DNA from 3 places in the Enterobacter sp. PL_is379 genome. Region 1 is predicted to be linked to each of the others. Evidence: predicted binding sites of a transcription regulator. Region 1 holds the regulator's gene; each other region holds the start of a gene.
The links. Region 1 encodes PhoB, which activates phosphate uptake and scavenging genes when phosphate is short. Its sites were predicted from a motif close to CTGTCATAAAACTGNCNNAT; they were not measured.
Positions count from the first base shown of each region.

Region 2: a site for PhoB is predicted at 5,769-5,788, ahead of glpT (glycerol-3-phosphate transporter). Genes of this name have one in related genera too.
Region 3: a site for PhoB is predicted at 1,528-1,547, ahead of AC0TOY_RS20020 (esterase-like activity of phytase family protein). Genes of this name have one in related genera too.

Region 1 covers NZ_JBVPGT010000026.1:127,129-136,918, forward strand. The annotation lists gene sbcC (exonuclease subunit SbcC) at 1-1,577, opposite strand, end outside; gene sbcD (exonuclease subunit SbcD) at 1,574-2,779, opposite strand; gene phoB (phosphate response regulator transcription factor PhoB) at 2,967-3,656, shown strand; gene phoR (phosphate regulon sensor histidine kinase PhoR) at 3,678-4,973, shown strand; gene brnQ (branched-chain amino acid transporter carrier protein BrnQ) at 5,383-6,702, shown strand; gene proY (proline-specific permease ProY) at 6,784-8,157, shown strand; gene malZ (maltodextrin glucosidase) at 8,320-9,790, shown strand, end outside.
Region 2 covers NZ_JBVPGT010000029.1:11,986-21,775, forward strand. The annotation lists gene nrdA (class 1a ribonucleoside-diphosphate reductase subunit alpha) at 1-1,781, shown strand, start outside; gene nrdB (class Ia ribonucleoside-diphosphate reductase subunit beta) at 1,836-2,966, shown strand; gene yfaE (class I ribonucleotide reductase maintenance protein YfaE) at 2,966-3,220, shown strand; gene glpQ (glycerophosphodiester phosphodiesterase) at 3,244-4,296, opposite strand; gene glpT (glycerol-3-phosphate transporter) at 4,308-5,660, opposite strand; gene glpA (anaerobic glycerol-3-phosphate dehydrogenase subunit A) at 5,912-7,540, shown strand; gene glpB (glycerol-3-phosphate dehydrogenase subunit GlpB) at 7,530-8,747, shown strand; gene glpC (anaerobic glycerol-3-phosphate dehydrogenase subunit GlpC) at 8,744-9,790, shown strand, end outside.
Region 3 covers NZ_JBVPGT010000032.1:244,082-253,871, forward strand. The annotation lists gene AC0TOY_RS20005 (NAD-dependent succinate-semialdehyde dehydrogenase) at 1-270, shown strand, start outside; gene AC0TOY_RS20010 (hypothetical protein) at 316-636, opposite strand; gene AC0TOY_RS20015 (YfaZ family outer membrane protein) at 636-1,181, opposite strand; gene AC0TOY_RS20020 (esterase-like activity of phytase family protein) at 1,593-2,951, shown strand; gene yjiA (GTPase) at 3,241-4,194, opposite strand; gene AC0TOY_RS20030 (YbdD/YjiX family protein) at 4,205-4,408, opposite strand; gene AC0TOY_RS20035 (carbon starvation CstA family protein) at 4,474-6,627, opposite strand; gene AC0TOY_RS20040 (helix-turn-helix transcriptional regulator) at 6,819-7,736, opposite strand; gene AC0TOY_RS20045 (4-hydroxyphenylacetate 3-monooxygenase reductase subunit) at 7,916-8,428, opposite strand; gene hpaB (4-hydroxyphenylacetate 3-monooxygenase, oxygenase component) at 8,446-9,790, opposite strand, start outside.

The DNA.
Region 1 (9,790 bases):
GTCAGCTCAAGAGACTGGTATTGCTCAACGGCGGGGTGCTCGCTGGAACCGCACAGCGGACAGGGTTTACCCGCCTCAAGCTGGGCACGATAGCTTTCCAGGTCTTTAATCGTCGCTTCGCGTTCGCACAGGGCCTTCAGGTCCAGATAGTGCTGGTGTTTCTCTTTGTACTGCTGGCGGCGCAGCATCAGCGTTTCATTGAGTTTATTTTGTTCGGCCTGGGCCTTCTGCACGCTTTCACCGCTCTGGCGCAGGCGCTTTTGCAGCGGCTGATAGCGGGCATGCAGCGACGTTAGCCGCTGGCGCAGCGTGCGTGACCGGGACTGCTGCTCCATGGCCGCGCTAACCTCATCCGCCGTCAGGGTCAGCGCATTTTCCGGCATCTCAGCCAGCCTGTTGCGTAATTCACTCATCCGCGCAGCAAGCGAGGCTAACTGCGTTTTATCGCGGTTAAGCTGCGAGAACTGGGCGCGCCAGCCGGCAATCTCCTGGCCCAGCAGCCGATAGCGCTCGTGCTCCGCCAGCCACTGCGCCAGCGCCGTCAGTTCGGTCTGAAGCTGCTCGTGGTTACGCAGGGCGGTATTGCGGATACGTGAGCGCAGCGCGGTTCTGGCTTGTAAGCGAGTATTTACTTCGATAATTCGCTGCTGAGTCTGTGCCAGACGCGCGGTTTGCTCCTGCTGATGTTCCCAGAGCGGTCGAAGCTGGGCGGCGGGCAGAGCAAGCTGGAGCTTTGCCAGCTCTGGCGCAGCGTTCGTCAGCGCCTGTTGCGCCTGCAGCTGCGTCGCGGTGACGCGCTGTTGCTCGCGCACGAGCTCATCATGACGCGTAAGCCACTGAAAATCTTTCTGCTGGCTTTGCTGCTGAACCAGCAGGGTTTTCTCTTCGTCAGTAAGTGCCTGCAAACTTTGCTGTAACTGCTGCTGCTGTTCTTCGCTCAACAGAACGACGCCCGCCGCCTGCGCCTCGCACTTTTCAAGCACGCTGCGGGCGGCTTTATGTTTTTCAAACACCATGGCGGAAATCTGGCCGTAGATCTCGGTGCCGGTCAGCTCTTCCAGCAGCTCGGCACGATCGCTCGGTTTGGCATTAAGGAAGGCGGCAAACTGCCCCTGTGACAGCAGCATCGAGCGGGTAAAGCGCCCGTAGTCCAGCCCGGTAAGCGCGGCGGTTTGCTCCAGCTTATCCGACACTTTGTCGGCCAGGATTTTGCCATCTTCACAGCGCGCCAGCTCCACGCGCGGTGCCTGCAGGTTCCCGTCCGGCTGGTTGCGGGCCCGGTTCTGGCTCCAGAAGGCGCGATAGGCGGTGCCTTTTACCTCGAACTCCACTTCTGCCAGGCATTCGGCGGTGTCGCGCGTCATCAGATCGTTTTGCGCCTGAGAGACCTTCTGCAGTCGCGGCGTTTCGTGATAAAGCGCCAGACAGATGGCGTCGAGCAGGGTAGTTTTTCCTGCCCCGGTCGCGCCGGTGATGGCAAACAGCCCGTTGCTGGCAAACGGCTCCGCGGTAAAGTCAATTTTCCACTCGCCCTTGAGGGAGTTGAGATTTTTCAGGCGCAGGCTCAAAATTTTCATGCGTTTTCTTCCTCATCATTGAGCGCATGCAGGGTATGGCTGAAGAGTTCGCTGAGTCTTGCGCGCTTCGCGTCGTCAATCTCTTCCTGCGAGAGCCTGCGTTCAAACACCTCTTCAACCCGCAGTTCACTGAGCGTTTCACGTTGAGCGCTTAACAGAATTTTCTCGCGCTGCTCGCGGCTGCGGCGGACCAGTAAGACTTCGACGGGCAAATCCTCCGTCAGCGCCTGGATTTTGCGCTGCATATCGTGCAGGTAGTCATCGGTGGTGATTTCGATATCCAGCCAGACGGGGGGATCTTGTTCAGCACCGCGCCACTGTTCCAGCTGGGCGGTGATGGCATCGAGATCGCCTTTCAGCACCGCCAGCGGCTGGGTGACCGGTACTTCCAGCGTCTCGACGGCGCGGAGTTTTCCCTCGCTAAAGCTCACCAGATGCACCGATTTGGCTTTGCCCGTTTCGTCAAAGCTGAGCGAAATAGGGGAGCCGCAGTAGCGGATGTGCTCGCTGCCGCCAATAACCTGCGCGCGGTGGATATGCCCGAGCGCAATGTAGTCGGCTGGCGGGAAGTTCTGCGCCGGAAAGGCATCCAGCGTGCCGATATAGATGTCACGCACGGCGTCACTTTTACTGGCCCCGACGGTGGTGAGATGCCCGGTCGCAATCACCGGAATAGGCTGTTCACCCCGCAGGGCACAGGCTTCGGCGTGCTGCTGGTGGTAATAGTCTGTGATGGCCTGTAACAGATGTTGCTGCTTTTCTGCACCCGACAGCCCTGCCTGGCTTTGCACGATGTCCCGCGGACGTAAAAACGGTATCGGACACAGCACAGCGCCCGGCGACCCGTCGCGTTTTTTCAGGATCTGTGGGGCGTGCCCGGCGCTGGCGACCACGGTGGTATTGAGAAATGCCAGGATATCGCGGGATTCATTGAGCGTGGCGACGGAATCATGGTTGCCGGCGACAATCACCAGGTGACAGCCGGTTTGCTGCAGATTCACCACGAAGCGGTTATACAGCTCACGCGCATAGCTGGGGGGCGAGCCGGTATCAAAGATGTCACCCGCCACAATAATCGCGTCCACCTCGTGCGTCCGGGCCGTTTCCAGCAGCCAGTTCAGGAACGCTTCATGTTCAGCCGCACGGCTTTTACTGTAAAAATTTTGACCCAGATGCCAGTCCGAGGTGTGAAGTATGCGCATAGCTGATCCGTGGCAAAAAAGAGAAAGCAGGATTATAAACGTTCAGAGAAGGGAAAATAACCGCTGTAATAAAACAACGGTTTGCCCGTTATCGTGGTACTGTTTTTCATAAATCTGTCATAAATCTGACGCATAATGGCGCCGAATTACAAACTTGTAACTTAAATAAGATAAGACAGGGCAAAGTATGGCGAGACGTATTCTGGTCGTAGAAGATGAAGCTCCAATTCGTGAAATGGTGTGCTTCGTGCTCGAGCAAAACGGTTTCCAGCCGGTTGAAGCGGAAGATTATGACAGCGCAGTGAACCAGCTGAATGAACCCTGGCCCGATCTGATTCTGCTGGACTGGATGTTGCCTGGCGGCTCCGGACTGCAGTTTATCAAACACCTGAAGCGTGAGGCGCTGACCCGCGACATCCCGGTTGTGATGCTTACGGCGCGCGGAGAAGAAGAGGATCGCGTGCGCGGTCTTGAGACCGGTGCGGACGATTACATTACCAAACCGTTCTCCCCAAAAGAGCTGGTCGCCCGCATTAAAGCCGTGATGCGCCGTATTTCGCCAATGGCGGTGGAAGAGGTGATTGAGATGCAGGGGCTGAGCCTTGATCCCACCTCACACCGCGTGATGACTGGTGAAAATCCCCTCGACATGGGGCCTACCGAATTTAAACTCCTGCACTTCTTTATGACCCACCCGGAACGCGTGTACAGCCGCGAGCAGTTGCTGAATAACGTCTGGGGAACTAACGTGTATGTCGAAGACCGGACGGTTGACGTACATATTCGCCGCCTGCGAAAAGCACTGGAACTGAGCGGCCACGATCGCATGGTGCAGACGGTCCGCGGCACGGGTTATCGTTTTTCTACCCGTTTCTGAACAATGACAGGAGTGTGACGCGTGCTGGAACGTCTGTCATGGAAAAGGCTCGTCTTTGAACTGATCTTATGCTGTATTCCGGCCTTCCTTCTTGGGGCCTTTCTTGGACACCTGCCGTGGTTTCTGCTGGCGTCGGTCACCGGGCTGCTGATCTGGCATTTCTGGAACCTGCTGCGCCTCTCCTGGTGGCTGTGGGTTGACCGAAGTATGACGCCGCCGCCGGGAAGCGGCAGCTGGGAGCCGCTGCTGTACGGTCTGCATCAGATGCAGATGCGTAATAAAAAGCGTCGCCGCGAGCTGGGAAGCCTGATTAAGCGTTTCCGCAGCGGTGCAGAGTCGCTGCCGGATGCCGTGATTCTGACGACCGAAGAAGGGACGATCTTCTGGTGTAACGGCCTGGCTCAACAGCTGCTGGGCCTGCGCTGGCCGGATGACAACGGTCAAAATATCCTCAACCTTCTGCGCTATCCCGAGTTTACGCTGTACCTGAAAAAGCGTGATTTTACCCGTCCGCACAATCTGAAGCTCAATAATGGTCGCCATCTGGAGATCCGCGTGATGCCCTACAGCGATAAGCAGTGGCTGATGGTGGCGCGCGATGTCACCCAGATGCACCAGCTGGAAGGGGCGCGGCGCAACTTCTTCGCCAACGTCAGTCACGAACTGCGAACCCCGTTGACCGTGCTGCAGGGCTACCTGGAGATGATGCAGGAGCAAACGCTGGAAGGCGCGCCGCGTGAAAAAGCGCTGCACACCATGCGCGAGCAAACGCACCGGATGGAAGGGCTGGTGAAGCAGCTGCTGACGCTCTCGAAGATTGAAGCGGCGCCAACGCTGGCGCTAAATGACACCATTGATGTCCCGATGATGCTGCGGGTCGTGGAGCGTGAAGCGCAGACGTTAAGCCACAAAAAGCATCACCTGACCTTTGAGGTCGACAGTACGCTGAAGGTGCTGGGCAGCGAAGATGAACTGCGTAGCGCCATTTCCAACCTGGTGTATAACGCGGTGAATCATACGCCTGAGGGGACAAATATCGTGGTGCGCTGGCACCATGCCCCAACGGGGGCGGAGTTTAGCGTGGAAGACAATGGGCCGGGGATCGCGCCGGAGCACATTCCGCGTCTGACCGAGCGCTTTTACCGTGTGGATAAAGCGCGATCCCGGCAGACGGGCGGAAGCGGCCTGGGGCTGGCAATTGTGAAACACGCGGTGAATCACCATGAAAGCCGTCTCGATATTCAAAGTACGCTGGGTAAAGGAACCCGTTTCAGTTTCGTTATTCCGGAACGATTAATTGCCAAAAAGATCGCCTGACGGCAGGCGTGTCATTTTACCTTTCCACGGGTCAGCCATCGCTGGCCCGTTTGCTTTGCAGTCAAGCGAAACGCGGATGAATTTTATACGGCTGTCTGTTTTTTGTTCGCATGATTAGCCATGGGTTTTTCTTATAAACAGCGTATTATTCTAACGTGTGTTTTCATGCTGGCATATTGTTCTGGTTTTGCGATCCCACCTTGCCTTTAAACGTTATAAGCGTTTAAATTGCGCCCCAGATACTGTCAGACCGACTGTATTTGCGTGGTAAATCGAAAAACTATTCTTCTCCACGCCAGGACGGGAGCATTTCCCGCTGAAATTGAGCAAATTTTCGGCTGTATCGTCCCGTCAGGGATATCGAAAATCTCAATGTTTTCAACACCACATCCACAGGCAGTAAGGTTTTATGACCCATCACTTAAAATCGCGTGACATCATCGCGCTGGGCTTTATGACATTTGCGCTGTTCGTTGGCGCAGGCAACATCATTTTCCCTCCAATGGTTGGCCTACAGGCGGGTGAACACGTCTGGACCGCCGCGTTTGGTTTCCTGATTACTGCCGTGGGTCTGCCGGTTCTCACCGTCGTCGCGCTGGCGAAAGTCGGTGGCGGTGTGGATAGCCTTAGCACCCCGATTGGTAAAGTGGCGGGCGTTCTGCTGGCAACCGTCTGCTATCTGGCCGTTGGCCCGCTGTTTGCGACCCCGCGTACGGCCACCGTGTCCTTCGAAGTGGGTATTGCTCCTCTGACCGGTGACGGCGCGATGCCGCTGTTTATCTACAGCCTGATCTACTTCGCGATCGTGATTCTGGTTTCCCTCTATCCGGGCAAACTGCTGGATACCGTGGGTAACTTCCTGGCTCCGCTCAAAATTGTGGCGCTGATTGTTCTGGCGGTAGCGGCCATCGTCTGGCCAGCGGGCCCGATTAGCGATGCGATGGACGCCTATAAAAACGCCGCGTTCTCTAACGGCTTTGTGAACGGCTACCTGACGATGGATACGCTGGGCGCCATGGTGTTTGGTATCGTTATCGTTAACGCCGCGCGTTCCCGCGGTGTGACCGAAGCGCGCCTGCTGACCCGCTATACCATCTGGGCTGGCCTGATGGCCGGTGTGGGTCTGACGCTGCTGTATCTGGCGCTGTTCCGTCTGGGCTCCGACAGCGCCATGCTGGTCGATCAGAACGCCAACGGTGCGGCTATCCTGCACGCCTACGTTCAGCACACCTTCGGCGGTGCGGGCAGTATGCTGCTGGCGGCACTCATCTTCCTGGCCTGTCTGGTCACCGCGGTTGGCCTGACCTGCGCCTGCGCAGAGTTCTTTGCACAGTATCTGCCGCTCTCTTACCGCACCCTGGTGTTTATCCTCGGCATCTTCTCTATGGCGGTGTCAAACCTCGGTCTGAGCCACCTGATTCAGGTCTCTATTCCGGTGCTGACGGCGATTTATCCGCCGTGCATCGTGCTGGTGGTGTTGAGCTTTACTCGCCCGTGGTGGAACAACTCTTCACGAATTATTGCGCCAGCCATGTTTATCAGCCTGATTTTTGGTATCCTTGACGGGATTAAAGCATCAGCTTTCGCGCACATACTGCCGGCGTGGACACAGCGTCTGCCGCTGTCCGAGCAGGGTCTGGCCTGGCTGATGCCTACCGTTGTTGCACTGGTTCTGGCCATTATCTGGGACCGTGCTGCAGGGCGTCAGGTCGCATCGAACGCCCATTAATCAACGGCAACAAACTGTTTAACCACGGGGCTTAAGGCCCCGTGGTTTTTTGTTTTTTTCGTGTTGAATGGCAAGATTTAAATGGAAAGCACTAACAAACTTAAACGTGGATTGAGCACGCGCCACATCCGCTTTATGGCGCTGGGCTCTGCTATCGGCACCGGTCTTTTTTATGGCTCGGCAGATGCCATCAAAATGGCCGGTCCCAGCGTGCTGCTGGCGTACATCATCGGCGGCGTGGCGGCGTATATCATCATGCGCGCCCTCGGCGAAATGTCGGTTCACAACCCGTCTGCCAGCTCATTCTCCCGCTACGCTCAGGAAAACCTCGGCCCGCTGGCCGGGTTTATCACCGGCTGGACCTACTGCTTTGAAATCCTGATCGTGGCGATTGCCGACGTGACGGCGTTTGGCATCTATATGGGCGTCTGGTTCCCGGCGGTGCCGCACTGGATATGGGTGCTGAGCGTGGTGCTGATCATTTGCGCCGTCAACCTGATGAGCGTGAAGGTGTTCGGCGAGCTGGAGTTCTGGTTCTCCTTCTTCAAGGTCGCCACCATCATCATCATGATTGTGGCCGGTTTTGGCATCATCATCTGGGGAATCGGCAACGGCGGGCAGCCGACCGGCATCCATAACCTCTGGAGCAACGGCGGCTTCTTCAGCAACGGCTGGCTCGGCATGGTCATGTCGCTCCAGATGGTCATGTTCGCCTACGGCGGTATCGAGATTATCGGTATCACCGCCGGGGAAGCGAAAGACCCGGAGAAGTCCATTCCGCGCGCGATCAACTCGGTGCCGATGCGTATTCTGGTGTTTTACGTGGGTACGCTGTTCGTGATCATGTCCATCTACCCGTGGAATCAGGTGGGTACCAACGGTAGCCCGTTTGTTCTGACCTTCCAGCACATGGGGATTGCGTTTGCCGCCAGCATTCTGAACTTTGTGGTGCTGACCGCGTCGCTCTCCGCGATCAACAGTGACGTCTTTGGCGTGGGCCGTATGCTGCACGGCATGGCGGAGCAGGGCAGTGCGCCGAAGGTGTTCGCCAAAACCTCACGCCGCGGCACGCCGTGGGTGACCGTTGTGGTGATGACCGTGGCGCTGCTGTTCTCGGTTTACCTGAACTACATCATGCCGGAGAACGTCTTCCTGGTGATTGCATCGCTGGCGACCTTCGCGACGGTGTGGGTGTGGATCATGATCCTGCTGTCGCAGATTGCCTTCCGCCGTCGCCTGACGCCGGATGAGGCGAAAGCGCTGAAGTTCAAAGTACCGGGCGGCGTTGCGACGACCGTCGTCGGGCTGATCTTCCTGGTGTTTATCATTGCCCTGATTGGCTACCATCCGGATACCCGCATTTCCCTGTACGTGGGTTGCGCGTGGATCGTCCTGCTGCTGGTGGGCTGGGTGTTTAAATGCCGTCGCGACCGTCAGCTGGCAGAAGCGCAGTAATCTTTTTTCTCCCTCTCCCTGTGGGAGAGGGTTGGGGGGAGGGCATCAGGCCGCACTGATGCCTCCTCCTCCTTTCTCCTCCCCCAATAATCCCGATCGTGATGAGCTATCCTTAACCACCCTGTGGCAAGGTGACGTCAATTTCATCAAAGGGGATTCGTGATGTTAAACGCCTGGCACCTTCCGGTTGCCCCATTTGTTAAGCCAAACAAAGACAACCTTGTGATTACGCTCTGGCTGGCGGGGGAAAATCAGCCTGAACGCGTGACGCTCCGCGCCGAAATCGATAACGAAGAGACCGGGCTGAAAATGCACAAGCTGCGCAGCCAGCCGCAGCCGGGGATCACCGCCTGGCGGGCGAATATCGACCTGAGCAGCGGGCAGCCGCGTCGCCGTTACAGCTTCAAACTGCTGTGGAATAACCGCCAGCTGTGGTTTACCCCGCAGGGGTTTAGCCGTTTCCCGCCCGCACGGCTGGAGCAGTTTGCAGTCGATTATCCGGATAACGGCCCGCAGTGGGTTAACGACCAGGTCTTTTACCAGATTTTCCCGGACCGTTTTGCGCGCAGCGAAAAACGCACTGCCGACCAGGATAAGGTCTATCACCACCATGCGGCGGGCCATGACATTATCCTGAAAGCGTGGGACGAGCCATTAACCGCGCATGCGGGCGGATCGACGTTTTACGGCGGCGATCTCGACGGAATCAGCGAAAAGCTGCCGTACCTGAAAAAACTGGGCGTGACGGCGCTGTATCTCAACCCGGTGTTTAAGGCCCCGAGCGTACACAAATACGATACCGAAGATTATCGCCACGTTGACGCGCAGTTTGGCGGTGACGAGGCGCTGCTGCGCCTGCGGAAGAACACCCAAAACGAAGGCATGCGCCTCATTCTTGACGGCGTGTTCAACCACAGCGGAGATTCGCACGCCTGGTTTGACCGTCATAATCAGTCGATGGGCGGGGCATGTCATAACCCGGATTCGCCGCAGCGCGACTGGTACAGCTTTAACGAGGAGGGCCGTGCGCTGGACTGGCTGGGCTACCCGAGCCTGCCGAAGCTGGATTTCCAGTCGCCAACGCTTGTGAATGAGATTTACGGCGGGGAAGACAGCATCGTGCGTCACTGGCTGAAGGCGCCGTGGAATATGGACGGCTGGCGCCTGGACGTGGTGCATATGCTCGGCGAAGCGGGCGGGGCGCGGGAAAACCTTCAGCACGTCGCCGGGATTACGCGCTCGGCAAAAGCGGCCCAGCCGGAGGCGTTCGTCTTTGGCGAGCACTTTGGCGACGCGCGCCAGTGGCTGCAGAACGATGCGGAAGATGCGGCGATGAACTATCGCGGCTTTACCTTCCCGCTGTGGGGATTCCTCGCTAACACCGATATCTCCTACGATCCGAATCATATCGACGCTGAAACCTGCATGGCGTGGATGGAGAACTACCGCGCCGGCCTGTCGCATCAGCAGCAGCTGCGGATGTTTAACCAGCTCGATAGCCACGATACCGCGCGCTTTAAATCCTTGCTGGGCAAGGATGTCGTGCGTCTGCCGCTGGCGGTGACCTGGCTCTTCACCTGGCCGGGCGTACCGTGCATCTACTACGGAGACGAGGTGGGGCTGGACGGCAACA
Region 2 (9,790 bases), on a different contig from region 1:
CCCAGTTCCTCTACATTCTGGTGGCCGCCTGCCTGTTCTCTAACTACCCGCGTGATACCCGTCTGGATTACGTGAAGCGTTTCTACGATGCGGTATCAACGTTCAAAATTTCTCTGCCGACGCCAATCATGTCTGGCGTGCGCACCCCTACCCGTCAGTTCAGCTCCTGCGTCCTGATCGAGTGTGGTGACAGCCTGGATTCCATCAACGCCACCTCCAGCGCCATTGTGAAATACGTTTCCCAGCGTGCAGGTATCGGCATCAACGCCGGCCGCATCCGTGCGCTGGGCAGCCCGATTCGCGGCGGTGAAGCGTTCCACACCGGCTGTATCCCGTTCTATAAGCACTTCCAGACGGCAGTAAAATCCTGCTCTCAGGGCGGCGTGCGCGGCGGTGCTGCGACCCTGTTCTACCCGATGTGGCACCTGGAAGTGGAGAGCCTGCTGGTTCTGAAAAACAACCGTGGTGTCGAAGGCAACCGCGTGCGTCACATGGACTACGGCGTGCAGATCAACAAGCTGATGTACACCCGTCTGCTGAAAGGTGAAGACATCACCCTGTTCAGCCCGTCCGACGTTCCAGGCCTGTATGACGCGTTCTTCGCCGATCAGGACGAGTTCGAGCGTCTGTACACCAAATATGAAAAAGACGACAGCATCCGCAAGCAGCGCGTGAAGGCGGTAGACCTGTTCTCCCTGATGATGCAGGAACGTGCCTCTACCGGCCGTATCTACATCCAGAACGTTGACCACTGCAACACCCACAGCCCGTTTGACCCGGTTGTTGCACCAGTGCGCCAGTCTAACCTGTGCCTGGAGATCGCTCTGCCGACCAAACCGCTGGAAGACGTGAACGACGAAAACGGCGAAATCGCGCTGTGTACGCTGTCCGCGTTCAACCTGGGCGCGATTAAAAGCCTGGACGAGCTGGAAGAGCTGGCCGTGCTGGCGGTTCGTGCCCTCGACGCCCTGCTGGACTACCAGGATTACCCAATCCCGGCAGCGAAACGCGGTGCGATGGGCCGCCGTACCCTGGGTATCGGCGTGATCAACTTCGCCTACTGGCTGGCGAAAAACGGCAAGCGTTACTCCGACGGCAGCGCTAACAACCTGACGCACCAGACGTTTGAAGCCATTCAGTACTACCTGATGAAAGCCTCTAACGAGCTGGCGAAAGAGCAAGGCGCGTGCCCGTGGTTCAACGAAACCACCTATGCGAAAGGCATTCTGCCGATCGACACCTACAAAAAAGACCTGGATGCGATCGTCAGCGAGCCGCTGCATCTCGACTGGGAAGGCCTGCGCGAGTCCATTAAAACGCACGGCCTGCGTAACTCCACGCTCTCAGCTCTGATGCCGTCCGAGACCTCTTCGCAGATCTCTAACGCCACCAACGGTATCGAACCGCCGCGCGGCCACGTCAGCATCAAAGCGTCGAAAGACGGCGTGCTGCGTCAGGTCGTACCGGACTACGAAACGCTGGGCAACAACTACGAGCTGCTGTGGGAAATGCCAAACAACGACGGCTACCTGCAGCTGGTGGGTATCATGCAGAAGTTTATCGACCAGTCGATCTCTGCCAATACCAACTATGACCCGACGCGCTTCCCGTCAGGCAAGGTTCCGATGCAGCAATTGCTGAAAGACCTGCTCACCGCCTACAAGTTTGGCGTGAAAACGCTGTACTATCACAACACCCGTGACGGTGCGGAAGACGCGCAGGACGACCTGGTTCCGTCAATTCAGGACGATGGCTGCGAAAGCGGCGCATGTAAGATCTAATGTAAATGCCGGGTGGCGCTACGCTTACCCGGCCTACGTTTTTAGGACACACTCATGGCATATACCACCTTTTCACAGACGAAAAACGACCAGCTCAAAGAGCCGATGTTCTTCGGCCAGCCGGTCAACGTGGCACGCTACGATCAGCAAAAATATGACATCTTCGAAAAGCTGATTGAAAAGCAACTCTCCTTCTTCTGGCGCCCGGAAGAAGTGGATGTCTCCCGCGACCGTATTGACTACCAGTCGCTGCCGGATCACGAAAAGCATATCTTCATCAGCAACCTGAAGTACCAGACGCTGCTGGACTCTATTCAGGGCCGTAGCCCGAACGTGGCGCTGCTGCCGCTGATCTCCATTCCAGAGCTGGAAACCTGGGTGGAAACCTGGGCGTTCTCCGAGACGATCCACTCCCGCTCTTACACCCACATCATCCGCAACATCGTGAACGATCCGGCGGTGGTGTTTGACGATATCGTCACCAACGAGCAGATCCAGAAGCGCGCGGAAGGCATTGCCCATTACTACGACGAACTGATCGAGATGACCAGCTACTGGCATCTGCTGGGCGAAGGCACCCACAACGTGAACGGTAAAACCATTACCGTGAACCTGCGCGCGCTGAAAAAGCAGCTGTATCTGTGCCTGATGAGCGTTAACGCGCTGGAAGCGATCCGCTTCTACGTCAGCTTCGCCTGCTCCTTCGCCTTTGCCGAGCGCAAGCTGATGGAAGGCAACGCCAAAATCATCCGTCTGATTGCCCGCGATGAAGCCCTGCACCTGACAGGTACCCAGCACATGCTGAACCTGCTGCGCAGCGGTACGGACGATCCGGAGATGGCGGAAATCGCCGAAGAGTGCAAGCAGGAGTGCTACGACCTGTTCGTACTGGCGGCTCAGCAGGAGAAAGAGTGGGCAGATTACCTGTTCCGCGACGGCTCCATGATTGGTCTGAACAAAGACATCCTGTGCCAGTACGTTGAGTACATCACCAACATCCGCATGCAGGCCGTCGGTCTCGACCTGCCGTTCCAGACGCGCTCTAACCCAATCCCGTGGATCAACACCTGGCTGGTGTCCGATAACGTGCAGGTTGCGCCGCAGGAAGTGGAAGTCAGCTCTTATCTGGTCGGTCAGATTGATTCTGAAGTCAACACCGACGACCTGAGCAATTTCCAGCTCTGATGTCACGCGTCACGTTAAGTCTTTCCGGCACTGAGGTACTGTGTCGGGAGGAGCACCCTTCTCTGCTGGTGGCGCTTGAGGCGCATCAGGTAGAAGTAGAGTACCAGTGTCGTTCCGGCTACTGCGGCTCCTGCCGCTGCCGTCTGGTCGCCGGCCAGGTGGACTGGCTGACCGAGCCGCTGGCCTTTATCAACGAAGGGGAAATTTTGCCCTGCTGCTGCCGGGCAAAAGGCGATATTGAGATCGAGATGTAAAAAAGGGCCTTACGGCCCTTTTTCTATTTTAAGAACGTCACCGCTTTATCAGGGAAATCCGTAAACAGTCCGTCCACGCCCGCCTGATTATACAACATCTCATAAAGCTGATTCACGTCCGTGGCATACTCCGGCAACTGGTCTGCACGCACCGTGTACGGATGCACCTGCATCTTGCTGGCATGTGCTTCTTTCACCATCGCCGTCAGCTTCACGTGGCCCGGCGTGGAGCCTTCCGCCACCAGCATGTGATAATCCGGCCCGATGCCGTCGGCGTACTGCGCAATCTGCTTCATCGCGCCCGGCTTAAACATCCAGTCGTAGTTGTAGTTAACCCACTTCCCGTCCGGCTGTTTCTCCTGGGTTTCATTCCAGTCAGTGTAGGCAATCAGCTGCACCAGGTTGAGGTTCATGCCCATCTTCGGCTCCAGCTCGGTTTTGATGCGCTTCAGCTCGGCGGCATCAAAACACTGCAGGTAGACTTTGTCCTTCTTGCTGGTGTAGCCGTACTGCTTCAGCACCTCCAGCGTCTTTGCGGCAATGTCTTTTCCTTCCTGATGGTGGAACCACGGCGCTTTGATCTCCGGGTAGATACCGATATTTTTACCGGTTGAGTGGTTCAGCCCCTGAACAAACTCAATCTCTTCCTGGAAGGTATGAATGCGGAAGTCAGATTTGCCCATCGGGAAACGTCCCGGATAGACCTGCACTTTCTTGCCGTTTTCAATCTCGAAGCCTTCGGTAAACTTCAGGGAACGGATCTCCGCCAGGGTGAAATCAATGGCGTAGTAGCGGCCATCTTTTCGCGCGCGGTCCGGGAAACGCTCCGCCACGTCCGTCACGCGGTCCAGATAGTGGTCATGCAGGACAACCAGCTGGTCGTCCTTCGTCATCACCAGATCCTGCTCGAGGTAATCCGCGCCCTGCGCATAGGCCATCGCTTTCGCCGGCAGCGTATGCTCCGGCAGATAGCCACTCGCGCCACGGTGGGCAATAACGATTTTATCCGCCGCCAGCGCGGAGCCTGTCATCAGGCCCGCCAGCAGCAGGCCTGTCGCTAACTGAGTTAATTTCATCGTAAAGCTCCTTATTGACGACGTGCCAGCACTTCCGCGTGGTGACGTTTCTCACCGATCATCACAACAATCAGCAGCAGTACCGCCAGCACGCTACCGCCGATCATCACCATAAAGCCGCCGTCCCAGCCGAAGAAGTCAACGGTGTAGCCCACAATGGCGCTCGCCGCGACCGAACCGCCGAGGTAACCGAACAGGCCGGTAAAGCCTGCCGCCGTGCCTGCCGCTTTTTTCGGTGCCAGCTCCAGCGCATGCAGACCGATCAGCATTACCGGACCATAAATCAGGAAGCCGATGACGATCATGCAGGCCATGTCTACTGATGGGTTGCCCGGCGGGTTGAGCCAGTAAACAACGGTCGCGATGGTCACCAGGGTCATAAAGAAGACGCCCGTCGCACCGCGGTTACCCTTAAACACCTTGTCCGACATCCAGCCACAAAGCAGCGTGCCCGGGATCCCGGCATATTCATACAGGAAATAGGCCCAGGACGATTTATCCAGCGCAAAGTGCTTTACCTCTTTCAGGTAGGTTGGCGACCAGTCGAGGATGCCGTAGCGCAGCAGGTAAACGAACACGTTCGCCACCGCGATGTACCACAGCAGCTTGTTCGGCAGGACGTACTTCATGAAGATCTGTTTTGCGGTCAGCTCCTCTTCGTGCTCCTTGCTGTAATCATCCGGATAGTCGTTTTTGTACTCTTCAATCGGCGGCAGGCCGCAGGACTGCGGCGTATCACGCATCAGCGCGAAAGCGAAAATCGCCACCACGATGGCGCCAAAGGCAGGCATATACAGCGCAGCGTGCCAGTCGTTGAACCAGGCCATCCCCAGCAGGAACAGCAGCGGCGGAATACCGCCACCCACGTTATGGGCACAGTTCCACACCGACACGATGCCGCCGCGCTCCTTCTGCGACCACCAGTGCACCATGGTGCGTCCGCACGGCGGCCACCCCATCCCCTGGAACCAGCCGCAGAGGAACAGCAGCACGAACATGATGGCAATGCTGGAGGTTGCCCACGGCACAAAGCCCATGAACAGCATCACCGCGGCCGCCAGGATCAGACCGGCGGGCAGGAACACGCGCGGATTCGAGCGATCCGACACGGAGCCCATGATGAATTTGGAAAAACCGTAGGCGATGGAGATCCCCGACAGCGCGAACCCCAGATCGCCGCGGGAAAAGCCCTGCTCCACCAGATACGGCATGGCGAGCGCGAAGTTTTTACGTACAAGGTAGTACGCCGCGTACCCGAAGAAGATCCCCAGGAAGATTTGCCAACGCAGACGGCGATAGAGCGGATCTATTTCTGCCTCTGGCAGACGCGCCCTGTGGGGCGCAGGTTTGAAGATACTGAGCATAACAGCCTCCGTGGCCTTGAAATGAATGAGCAGGTGGCTCGCACCTGAATTCCAGAGGCGGGGATGTTAAGAAATCACGGTGATTGTTACTGTGAATCAACGCACAGATTGTTACAGAAATATGACAGAATGCGCAAAAAAGCGCATGAAATCACGTTTCACTTTCGAATTCCGCGCGTTTATGTTCGAAATCAAACAAACCACAAAATTAATATGGCTAAATGATAAAAAACGAACATAGAGGGTAAACAATGACCATTCACGATCCTCGCTACAGCGATGTGATAATCATTGGCGGTGGCGCAACCGGCGCCGGGATCGCACGCGATTGCGCCCTTCGCGGCCTGAGCGTCACGCTTCTGGAACGCCATGATATCGCTACGGGCGCAACCGGGCGTAACCACGGCCTGCTGCACAGCGGCGCGCGGTATGCGGTCACCGACGCTGAATCCGCGCGCGAATGTATTGCTGAAAACCAGATCCTCAAGCGTATCGCCCGCCACTGCATTGAGCCGACCGACGGCCTCTTTATTACCCTTCCCGAAGATGATCTCGCCTTTCAGGACACCTTTATTACCGCCTGCAGCGCCGCGGGCATTCAGGCTGAGGCCCTGGATCCGGCGCTGGCGCGGCGGCTGGAACCGTCGGTTAACCCGGCGCTTATCGGCGCGGTGAAGGTCCCTGACGGCACCGTCGATCCGTTCCGCCTGACCGCCGCCAATATGCTGGACGCCCGGGAGCATGGCGCGCATATCCTGACCGGGCATGAAGTGACCGGGCTTATCCGCGAAGGCCATCGTATCTGCGGCGTGCGGATCCTTGATACGCAATATAACGAACACAGCGAGCTGTATGCCGCCGTTGTGGTCAACGCGGCGGGGATCTGGGGGCAGCGGATTGCGGAATACGCGGACCTTTCGGTGCGCATGTTCCCGGCGAAAGGCTCGCTGCTGATCCTCGACCACCGCATCAATAACCACGTGATCAACCGCTGCCGCAAACCGTCTGACGCCGATATCCTCGTGCCGGGAGATACCATTTCGTTAATCGGGACGACTTCAACCCACGTGGACTACAGCGAGATTGACTACAACCGCGTCACCGCTGAAGAGGTGGACATCCTGCTGCGCGAAGGGGAAAAACTGGCGCCGGTGATGGCCCAGACGCGTATTCTGCGCGCCTACGCGGGCGTGCGTCCGCTGGTCGCCAGCGACAACGACCCGAGCGGACGTAACGTCAGCCGGGGCATCGTGCTGCTCGATCACGCCGAACGCGACGGCATGGACGGGTTTATCACCATCACCGGCGGCAAGCTGATGACCTACCGCCTGATGGCCGAGTGGGCGACCGATGCCGTCTGCCGCAAGCTGGGCAATACCGAACGGTGCGTGACGGCAGAACAAGCCCTGCCCGGCTCGCGTCAGTCCACCGAGAAGACGCTGCAAAAAATTATCTCCCTGCCTGCGCCGCTGCGCGGGTCCGCTATTTACCGCCACGGCGACAGAACGCCACAGTGGCTCGGTGAAGGACGACTGAGCCGCAGCCTGGTGTGCGAGTGCGAAGCCGTCACCGCCGGTGAGGTGCAGTACGCGGTGGAGAATCTGACGGTCAACAGCCTGCTCGATCTTCGCCGCCGCACCCGCGTCGGAATGGGCACCTGTCAGGGCGAGCTGTGCGCCTGTCGTGCCGCCGGTCTGCTGCAGCGTTTTCACACCACCACCGCCACCCAGTCGCTCGATCAGCTCAGCGCGTTTTTAAACGAGCGCTGGAAAGGCATTCAGCCTGTCGCCTGGGGCGATGCCCTGCGCGAAAGCGAATTTACCCGCTGGGTCTACCAGGGGCTTTGCGGTCTTGAGAAGGAGCAACGCGATGAAATTTGATACCGTAATCGTCGGCGGCGGGCTGGCAGGCCTGCTCTGCGGCATCAAACTCACGAAGCAGGGGCTGCGCTGCGCCATTATCACCCGGGGCCAGAGCGCCCTGCACTTCTCGTCGGGCTCGCTGGATCTGGTGGACGAAGCGTACCGCGATAAGCTGCCGCCGGAACACCCGTATCACCTGATTGGCGCGCAGCATATTGACCGCTTTGCGCTGGAAACCGAAGCGCTGCTGGCGGACTGCGGCGCACGTCTGCAGGGCAGCGCCCGGCTCAATCACCAGCGCGTTACGCCGCTCGGCACCCTGCGTTCCGCGTGGCTCAGCCCGGAGGAGGTGCCCATTGCCCCCATTCGCGCGGGACGTGTGCGGGTGGTAGGGATTAGCGGCTTTCTGGATTTCCAGCCCCATCTCGCAGCGGCGTCGCTCTGTCGCCAGGGCGTTAACGCGGAAACGGCAGAGATAGAACTGCCCGAGCTTGATGTCCTGCGCGATAACCCGAGCGAGTTTCGCGCGGTGAATATCGCCCGTTTTCTTGATAACGAGGACAAATGGCCGCTGCTGTATGACGCGCTCAGGCCGCTCGGCGAAACCTGCGATGCCCTGCTGATGCCCGCCTGCTTCGGTTTACGCGACAACCGACTCTGGCGCTGGCTCTCGGATCGTCTGCCCTGCTCGCTCGGCCTGCTGCCAACGCTGCCCCCTTCCGTACCCGGCATTCGCCTGCATACCCAGCTCCAGCGTCAGTTTGTCGCGCAGGGCGGCGTGTGGATGGCGGGTGATGAGGTGAAAAAAATCACCCTGACCGACGGCGCGGTGAGCGAAATCTGGACGCGCAACCACGACGATATTCCGCTTCGCGCCCGCTATACGGTGCTGGCAAGCGGCAGCTTCTTCAGCAACGGGCTGCTGAGCAGCCGGGAGGGCATCCGGGAAGCCATTATGGGGCTGGATGTTCGCCAGCGTGCCTCACGCGCGGACTGGTATCAGAGTGATTTCTTCTCGCCGCAGCCCTGGCAACAGTTCGGCGTGATTGTCGATAACCAGCTGCATCCGCAGCTTTCCGGTAAACCCGTCAGGAATCTCTTTGCCATCGGCTCGCTGCTGGGCGGGTACGATCCCATTGCCCAGGGATGCGGTGGCGGGGTCTGCGCCGTCACGGCGCTGTATGTGGCAGAGCAGATTAGCCAGCGCACGGAGGCTGAACAATGAACGACACCCGTTTTGAAAGCTGCATCAAATGCACGGTGTGTACCACCGTCTGCCCGGTCAGCGGCGTTAACCCACGCTATCCCGGACCAAAGCAAGCCGGGCCGGACGGCGAGCGCCTGCGCCTGAAGGACGGCAAGCTGTACGATGAAGCGCTGAAATACTGCATTAACTGCAAACGCTGCGAAGTCGCCTGCCCGTCGGATGTGAAAATCGGCGATATCATTCAGCGCGCCCGGGCGCGCTACAGCACGCAAAAACCGACACTGCGCGATGCGATCCTGAGCCACACCGATCTGATGGGCAGCGTCTCGACGCCCTTTGCCCCCATCGTGAATGCCGCGACCTCGCTCAAACCGGTGCGTCAGCTGCTGGATGCCACGCTGAAGATAGACCATCACCGCAGCCTGCCGAAATATTCTCACGGCACCTTCCGCCGCTGGTACAAATCCGTCGCGGCGCAACAGGCGCAGTACGCCGACCAGGTGGCCTTTTTCCACGGCTGCTATGTGAACTACAACCACCCGCAGCTGGGTAAAGATCTGCTGAAGGTGCTGAACGCCATGGGCACGGGCGTTCAGTTACTGAACAAAGAGAAGTGCTGCGGCGTACCGCTAATTGCCAACGGGTTTACCGATAAAGCGCGCAGGCAGGCTCAAAGCAATGTCACCTCCCTGCGCGAAGCCATTGTCGATAAAGGTATTCCGGTGCTGGCGACCTCGTCCACCTGTACCTTCACACTGCGCGATGAGTATCCGCATCTGCTGGACGTGGATAACACCGGCCTGCGCGAGCACATCGAGCTGGCGACACGCTTCCTGTGGCGCAAACTGGATAGCGGGCAGACGTTGCCGCTGGGGACATTACCGCTGAAAGTGGTCTATCACACGCCGTGTCACATGGAAAAAATGGGCTGGTCGCTCTATACGCTTGAGCTGCTGCGGCTTATTCCAGGCCTGGAGCTGACGGTGCTGGATTCGCGCTGCTGCGGGATTGCGGGGACCTACGGCTTTAAGCGTGAAAACTACGAAACGTCACAGGCGATT
Region 3 (9,790 bases), on a different contig from region 1:
ATATACGTGGTGAAAAACGACGACGAGGCGGTCGCGCTGGCGAACGACTCCCACTACGGCCTGGGCGGGGCGGTATTCAGCCAGGATATCGAGCGCGCGAAGAAAATGGCGTCCCGGATCGAGACCGGGATGGTGTACATCAACTGGCTTACCGATACCGCGCCAGAGCTGCCGTTCGGCGGCGTGAAGCGCTCCGGTTACGGACGCGAGCTGTCGGATCTGGGGATCAAAGAGTTTGTGAACCAGAAGCTGGTGGTGGTGCGTAAGTAAGAGGCCATAAAAAAACCTGCCAGCCGGCAGGTTTTTTTAAGGGGATTATTGCACTTCGATCTTGTCCCAGCCGCTTTTAAACATGCAGCTGTCAACCAGCGTATCCCGGCGATATTCATTCGCGTCTTCAACCGTGTAGCTCGTGGAAATATCCTTTTTCTTTTTCGATTTGTCCGTTTTTTCCGAGCTCGAACCGGTCACCACGTTATCCGGGGGAAGGTCGATCAGTGCCTGCGCTTCGCATTCCGTGAGCTTTTTATTCATTTCCACGTCGCTGACGCCCGGTTTCACCCATTTGTACTGGACGCAGCCGGTGAGCATCAGCGTGAGGCTCAGAACGCAAAGCGCGGTCATGCGGTGTTTCATCAGAAGGTGACTCCACCGCCAACATATGCGCCGTCAATAAGCGTATGGTTCGGACGACCGTCTTTGCCATCAACGCTCACGTGGCGGTAGCCCACTTTCAGGGTCACCGGCGCGATCGGCGTCCAGCTTACGCCGCCGTTGGCTTCCACGTAGTTTTTCACGCTGTTGTTCAGCCCTTCTGGCGCCACGTAGCCTTCACCGTACACGTGGATGCTGTCGGTCAGGGCAACGTTTACGCCGCCGCCGATCGGGAACGCCACGCCGTTATCGCCTTTTTTCGGGCCGATGTAGATGGCTTTGGCACCCGCATTCAGCATTACCGGGCCTACTTCCAGGTTGTAGCCTGCGCCCACGCCGCCGGTCTGGGTACCGTCATCGGTGTTTTTAAGCCAGTTGCTTTCGGCATACAGGCCGGATGAGGATTTCCCCATTTCCAGGTTGAGGTTGGTAAAGTTTTTACCCTGCTCAATGCTGCCACCCATTGCCAGAGCGGAACCCGAGAGGGCGGTCAGAGCAGAAAGAAGAAGGATATTCAGTTTTTTCATGTTTTATGCCTCGTCATTAAATTCATCTGGGGGCACCTTAACAAGCGATTTTTATGACTGCAAATGTGATGAAAGTCGCTGTTTTATGCTGATATTGTTAAGTTTTTTATAGAAGTTGTTGCAATGCTGTTTGATTGCCGGGGTGTCAACGGGTGATGTTTTGGTGTTTAGGAACCGTTTAATTTTTTGACTAAACATAAACTGAACGAAGAAGGGATAGTGATTAGAGGTGAATTAATTGAGTTTCTAATAATTTCCAAAAGTATTTCAGTTGTCACACAATACAACACAACCTTACATTTCCGGGCATTGAATATACGTTCACTCGCCCATGCCGGTTGCCTTTCCATGTCATTTTTCTGACACGTTTATTCTTTACGTTGTTGGCTTCACTAACTGGATGCTAACAATATGAAAAGAAAAATTATTCCTGTGTTTATCGGTTGTGCGCTCTCTTTCTCTGGCCTGGCGGCACAGCCTACCGCTGAGCGCTATGTCGTCAGCTTCCCTGACGGCTCCCATGTGAAATACAGCGGCGCGTTTGCCGATGCGTTCCCGAACGGTCTCCCGGTGGGGATTGGCTCTGGCCTGCTGTTTACGGGCAAGCAGGACGATGCCCTGACGTTTGCGACCGTGACCGATCGCGGTCCCAACGCCGATGCGCCAAAAATGGGTAAAAACGAAGCCAAAATATTTGTCACGCCAGATTTCGCGCCGCTGCTGATGACCATCCGCGTCCAGAACGGCAAAGCAGAGGCAACGGATGCCCGTCCGCTGCATGACGATAAAGGCGAGATTAACGGTCTGCCGCTGCAAAGCGGCGTGATTGGTTCCACCAATGAAGTGGCGTTCAGCGATACCTTAAAGACGCTCAAGGGTGACAACCGCGGACTGGATACGGAAGGCATCACGCCGGACGGCAAAGGCGGCTACTGGCTGTGCGACGAGTACGGCCCGTTCCTGATTAACGTCGACAGCAAAGGCAAGATCCTCGCGATCCACGGGCCGCAGGCCGCGGAAGGGGAAAAATCCATCGCGGGCGGTCTGCCAAACGTTATTAAATGGCGTCAGGCAAACCGGGGCTTTGAAGGGCTGACCCGCATGCCGGACGGACGCATTATCGCCGCCGTGCAAAGCACGCTGGATATCGACGGGAAGAGCAAAAAACAGGCGCTGTTTACGCGTCTGGTGAGCTTCGATCCGGCGACCGGCAAAACCGCGATGTACGGTTACCCCATCGACAGCGCGGCCTACGATAAAAACAGCGACGCCAAAATCGGCGACATCGTGGCGCTCGATAATCAGCACATCCTGCTGATTGAGCAGGGAAGCGATAAAAACGACGGGATGCGTAACCTGATTTACAAGGTGGATCTCAGCAAGGCGAGCGATCTTTCCGCCTTTGACAAGCCGGGCGAGTACCCGGAGTTTGATGATGAGAAAACCCTGGCGCAGCGCGGGATTACCCTTGCAGCAAAAACGCAGGTCGTCGATCTCCGCGCGCTGGGCTGGCAGCAGGAGAAGGCCGAAGGGCTGGCGCTTATCGACAGCAAAACGCTTGCGGTGGCGAACGATAACGACTTTGGCGTGAAGGTGGCGATGCAAAACCCGGTCGAGGGCAAAAAGCTCAAGGATTATCGGGTGAACGCGGAAGGCAAGCTGACGCTGGATGATAAGCCGGTGGAAACCACGCTCAGCGTGAAGCCGCTGAAGAAGCCGGAGTCCGACAGCGAGCTGTGGATTGTGACGCTGCCGGAGGCGGTGAAATAAGTTTTCTACTTACCCTCTCCCCACAGACTGAGGAATCTCCAGTAATTTTTTTTACTGAAAGCGACGAGAGTAGTTACAAAAATGACGGGCTTATAGCGACGACCTGGTCCGGCTGTAAATCGCTGAGGCGTTTCCTGCAGGCCGGGGCGAGGCGCAGGGATGCGCCGAGAAGGCGGGCTTTACAGGGATGTTACCTCCGCCCTCTCCCTCAAGGGAGAGGGGGCCGTCTGTGCAGGCAATATTTTGTGGGGATCCCTCAGCCCCACAGAGGAGAGGGGATGCATGGCGGCTATTTCTTCAGACCCGCAAACGCCGCCCGAATCTCCTCTTCCGGCAGCTGTATACCAATAAACACCATCACGCTGCGCGGTACTTCATCGCCCCACGGTCTGTCCCAGTCGGCGCTGTACAGGCGCTGAACGCCCTGGAACAGCAGGCGGTTGGGTTCGCCGTCAATCCACAGCATCCCTTTGTAGCGCAGCAGCTTGTCGGCAAACGACAGCAGCAGGTTCTCCATCACGCGCGAAACCTCGCTGATGTCCACCGGGTAGTCCAGTTCCACCACAATCGACGCCACGTCGTTTTGCTTGTCTCCCATAAAGTGGAAGCGCGGTTTCGCGGTGACGTTCTCTTCCAGCATAAAGCCGTTGGTGTTGAACAGCTGAGACAGGTCGATATCACCGTGCGTCACCGTGTAAATTGGCGCGCGGGAGTTGATGCGCGTCAGGCGCTCGCGAAGCTTAACGCTTTCGCCCGTCACGTCGGTTTTGGTCAGCAGGATGCGGTCGGCGTAGCCCACCTGAGACTGGGCGATGGTGAACTGATTCATCTGCTCATCGGCGTGGACCGCATCGACCAGGGCAATGACGCCGTCCAGCAGATAGCGCTGGCAAAGGATCTCATGAGAGAAAAAGGTCTGAATAATCGGGCCGGGGTCGGCCATGCCGGTGCACTCGATCACCAGGCGGTCAAAGTCGATTTCACCGCGATCGCGGCTGTCGAGCAGGTCCAGCAGGGCGTCTTCCAGCTCGTTAGAGCGGGTGCAGCAGATACAGCCGTTGGTCAGGGTTTTGATCTGCGTGGCGCGATCGCCAATCAGCTGGTCGTCTACGGAGGCTTCGCCAAATTCGTTTTCGATGACGGCGATTTTAAAGCCGTGCTGTTCATTCAGGATGTGGCGCAGCAGGGTGGTTTTACCGGCGCCGAGGAAACCGGTCAGCAGGGTAACGGCAATCGGGGTCATGGTCTCTCCTTTAGCAGCAGCGGACGCCGCCTTCTCCACTTCCGCCGTAGCGCGCTTCCTGACGCTCGCGGAAGAATTCGGTGTAGGTCATGTACGGCTTATCCGGATGGTTGGTCTTCATATGCTCAACGTAGTTGTCATAGTCCGGAATGCCAATCAGCATTTTCGCCGCCTGACCGAGGTATTTTTTTGCTTCGCCTAAGTTACCAAACATAACGGGTCCTGATAAGAAAAAGCCCGGTGGCGCGCAGCGATCCGGGCCTACAGTTACATGCTGGATTAATGGTGTGAAGAGGTCTTCACGCCGCCTTCCGGCACCGGCACGTACGGGGTTTCTTTGTCCGTACGGCCTTCAGCGTTACGCACTTTCAACCAGGTTTTGATGCCGTAGAAGATAATGCTGTACACCACCACCAGGAACAGAATGCTCAGACCCGCGTTGGTGTAGTTGTTCACCACGATATGGTTCATGTTGGCAATCTGCTGGGCAGTCAGGTCTGCGCCGCCTGCGGCAATCTTCTCTTTGTACTGGTTAGCCATGAAGAAGAAGCCTTCCAGCTGCGGGTTGGCGCTGAACAGCTTCAGGCCAAGCGCCCAGGTGGTGCAGAGCAGCAGCCACAGCGCAGGAACAACCGTTACCCAGATGTATTTGGTGCGTTTCATCTTCACGAGGACCACGGTGCCGAGCACCAGCGCCACGGCAGCCAGCATCTGGTTAGAGATACCGAACAGCGGCCACAGGCTCTTCACGCCGCCCAGTGGGTCGACAACGCCCTGATACAGCAGGTAGCCCCACAGGCCGACGCAGCCCGCCGTACCCAGGATGCCCGCTACCAGAGAGTCGGTTTTCTTCAGGAACGGCACGAAGTTACCGAGCAAATCCTGCAGCATGAAGCGGCCTGCACGGGTACCGGCGTCCAGCGCGGTCAGGATGAACAGCGCTTCGAACAGAATACCGAAGTGGTACCAGAAGCCCATGTCCGCCCACGGCAGCACTTTGTGGAACACGTGTGCGATACCGACAGCCAGTGTAGGAGCGCCACCTGCGCGGTTCAGCACGGACGGTTCGCCGATGTCCTTCGCGGTCTGCATGATCTGCTCAGGCGAAATCACGAAGCCCCAGGAGCTGACGGTCGCCGCCGCGTGTGCGCTGGCGTCTTTCAGCTGCGCCATAATCAGCGCCGCGTTGTCGCCGCCCATCTCGTGCAGGTTAGGCATAGTAATGCCGAGACCCGCCGGCGGGGTGTTCATCGCGAAGTACAGACCCGGTTCTATGATGGACGCGGCAACCAGCGCCATGATCGCCACGAAGGACTCCATCAGCATCGCGCCGTAGCCGATCAAACGTGCGTCTTTCTCGTTCGCCAGCAGCTTAGGCGTGGTACCGGAGGAGATCAGGGCGTGGAAGCCGGAGACCGCACCGCAGGCAATGGTGATGAACAGGAACGGGAACAGGGCGCCTTTCCACAGCGGGCCGGTACCGTCGATGTACTGCGTTACCGCCGGCATTTTCAGATCCGGGTTAATCACCAGAATGCCGATCGCCAGACCGACGATAACGCCGATTTTCAGGAAGGTCGCCAGGTAGTCGCGCGGGGCCAGAATCAGCCAGACCGGCAGCAGCGCGGAGATAAACGCATAGCCAATCAGCGCGAAGGTAATGGTGGTGTCCTTGAAGGTCAGCGCCGGGCCCCAGTACGGGTCGTGCGCAATCACGCCGCCGAAGTAGATGGAGGCCACCAGCAGCACGATACCGATCACCGACACCTCACCCACGCGTCCCGGTCTCAGGAAGCGCATGTAGATACCCATGAACAGCGCAATCGGCACGGTTGAGCAGACGGTGAAGACACCCCACGGGCTTTCGGCCAGCGCTTTCACCACGATCAGGGCCAGCACCGCGAGGATGATGATCATAATCAGGAAGCAGCCGAACAGGGCGATAGTCCCCGGCACGCGGCCCATCTCTTCTTTGACCATCTCACCCAGAGAGGCGCCGTTACGGCGAGAAGAGATAAACAGCACCATAAAGTCCTGCACCGCACCCGCCAGCACTACGCCAGCGAGCAGCCACAGGGTACCCGGCAGGTAGCCCATCTGCGCGGCCAGCACCGGGCCCACCAGCGGGCCTGCACCGGCGATAGCGGCAAAGTGGTGACCAAACAGCACGTAGCGGTTGGTTGGCACGTAGTTCAGGCCGTCATTGTTAATGACCGCCGGGGTGGCGCGCGTCGGGTCGAGCTTCATGACCTTCTGCGCGATGTACAAGCTGTAGTAGCGATAAGCAACAAGATAGACGGAAACGGACGCGACCACGATCCACAGGGCGCTTACGTGTTCGCCCCGGCGTAATGCGACAACCGCCAGACAAAAAGCGCCGAGGATCCCGAGTAAGGCCCAGGGCACGTGCTTCAGTAGTTTTTTAGTATCCATAGTAAGACCTGGTTTTTTATGTAAAGAAAAAAGGGTCAGGGTTCGTTGTGAGGAGGTATTGATTAATGCTGGAGCGATCGTGCCAGATCCTCGCGCGTGTAAAGGACGGTAAATGAATGAGTGGTTGAAAGTGACAGGTGAGCGGTCAAAGGCGGCGACGAGCGGTTCCGGCTCGCCGCCAGGGGGCGAAATTATGTGATTGAGATCACTTGATTATTCGGGTTGCGCTCCACCGCCAGATAGTGCTCCAGCGTTCCGAGCAGTTTTTCCTTCAGCCAGTTCGGCTCCAGAATCTGAATATGAGGCAGCCAGTAGAACAGCAGCGGCAGGATCTGGTTCTCGTGGGCCGCCTGGCAGCGCAGCGTGACGCCGCCCTGTTGCTCCGCCAGCAGCTCTTGTTCTGGCAGAAGATCGCGACGCAGGAAGTAATGTGAAATATTATCTTTGATGAATATTTTCACCGCGAAAGTATTTTCAGAGACCCAGGGGTCGAGGCTTTTTTCCAGCAGCGCAAGGACATTTTCTTCCGGGGTGAAGGTCGTTTTCTGAATATCAAACCAGCTAATCTGACTCAATGAGAAGGATTTCAGGCGGCTATTTTCGGTGGCTTGTAAATACCATATATTTTTTTTGTTAATGAGTTTATAGGGATTAATCAGACGGGTTTTCCCCTTATAAACAATCTGACAAACATTATGGTTTTTAATCGATCTCTCGATTTTCGTTAAATGACGGCGAATATCACGTTGTACCGTGTGTTCGGCTTCATTCGCAAGAATAAGAATATGGTTTTCGTCAACGCGCGTTTCAAGATTCTGCCAGAATTCCGTATTTCTTTCAGGGAAAAAGCTGTCAGCATTCAGGAAGTTAGCAAGAGTGTGATGTAAGCCTTGTCCACCGGGCGATTGTGCCGAATGGATCAGTCGATATAGCCCGTTACCGGTATGTTCAACAATGGGAGAGAGGGCATTTAAATCCCGGTAGACGGTGCGCTCGGTAATTTTGAATTTCTCCATTAGCGCACTGCGGTTTACCACACCGTTTAAATGTAGCTCAACCAGAATATCGACCAGACGTTCAGCCGAGCGGCTCCGCGTCGTTTTAGCCATAAGGTCATCCTGTATATTTAGGTATGCGCTGAATGATGCGGGTGCACTGACACAGAATGTCAGTATTCAGGCACAGAAAATTTCTCTTATGGTTATATAACGGCGTGATTTAGCGGAAACCTTAGGAGTTTTTGTAGAAAGCGGCGCTGGCCGGAAAAAAAAGGCCAGCGCGAGGGGGATTACAAGGCGGCTTCCGCCTCCAGCATAACCGGGTGGAAACGGCGCCTGAAGTAGATCAGGCCGTGTCCTGCGTCACTCAGAATGATGTTTTTAATTTCAACAAGGTAGACAAGATGCGTGCCGATGGTTTGCACCTGGCTAATCTCGCCTTCAAGGCTGGCCAGCGCGCCCTTGAGTACCGGCTGCGCCAGCGGGCCTTTTTGCCAGCAGGAGAGGGCAAAGCGCTCCTCCATCGTTATTCCGGTCATCCCGGCGAAATGACGAGCCATGATCTCCTGCTCGTGGTTCAGCACGTTAACGCACAGCCTGCCGTTACCCTGAAATACCGGATTCATGGCGCTGTTGGCGTTGATGCACACCATCACTGATGGCGGGGTGTCGGTCACCGAGCAGACGGCGGTAGCGGTGATGCCGCAGCGTCCGGCCTCACCCTCGGTGGTGATCACATTGACCGCCGCCGACAGGCTACTCATTGCGTCGCGAAAACGCAGGCGTTGTTCATCTGAATGCATTGCAACCTCCCGCTGCGCTATTTCAGCAGCTTGTCGAGCATGTTGATATCGCTGTTGTTGTGCAGGTGCGGTACGGTCCAGCCGTGCTGATCGTATTCGGACATGCAGCGGTCGACCATCGCCATCATCTTGTCCATGTTGCCGGAGCTCTGCGCCTGGCGCAGACACTGCAGGCGGATCTCATCCTGGCTGCCGGAGTAGTTAATTTCGTACAGCTCGTGACGACCGCCAAACTCGCTGCCGATGGCATCCCACATCAGTTTCAAAATCTTGATGCGTTCGACGTGATCCATGCCGTTGGAGCCGCGCACGTATTTCGCCAGATACTGGTCGATCTGCGGGTTGTTCAGATCCCGGGCGCTGGACGGCAGGTAGATCAGCCCGGAGGTGACGTTACGCTCGATGATGTTCTTGATCTTGGCGTAGGCCATCGGGGCCATCACGCGGTAGGTCTGCAGGGCGGCGTGATCCGGCAGATACGCACCGTTGACCCACGGTGTGGCTTCGGAACACATGGAGTCGCTCAGCGCCCAGAACATGTTGCGCCAGGCCACCACTTCGCCGAGATCCGCCTGCACGCCGCGGAACTCCAGGGTACCGGTGCACTCCAGGGATTTCTTCAGCAGGGCGGTGATAAAGTCGAGCTTCACCGCCAGACGCACGCAGGCCTGCAGCGGGTACATGCGGGCGAAACCGCCTTCCATCGTCCAGCGACGGCAGCGGTCGAAATCGCGGTAGATCAGCACGTTTTCCCACGGGATCAGCACGTGATCCATCACCAGGATGGCGTCGTTCTCGTCAAAGCGGCTGGAGAGCGGATAGTCGTACGGGGATCCGGTTGCGCCTGCCACCATCTCGTAGGAGGCGCGGGAGATCAGCTTCACGCCCTCGGCATCCATCGGCGCGACGAACATCAGCGCGAAGTCCGGGTTTTCGCCCATCACCTGCGCGGAACCGAAGCCGATCATGTTGTAGTGGGTCAGGGCGGAGTTGGTTGCCACCACTTTCGCGCCGCTGACGATAATCCCGGCGTCGGTCTCTTTCTCCAGCTTGATGTAGACGTCTTTTACCTCGTCCGCTGGCTTGTGGCGGTCGATCGGCGGGTTAACGATGGCGTGGTTGAAGTACAGGCCGGTTTCCTGAATGCGGGTGTACCAGTTCCGGGCGTTCTGCTCGAACTGGCCGTAGAAGGCCGGGTTGGCGCCCAGCGCGCAGCCGAACGCGGCTTTATAGTCCGGCGTGCGGCCCATCCAGCCGTAGCTCAGGCGCGACCACTCGGCGATGGCGTCGCGCTGCTGGCGCAGGTCGTCGGCACTTTTCGCCACGCGGAAGAATTTATGGGTGTAGCCGCCGCTGCCGGTG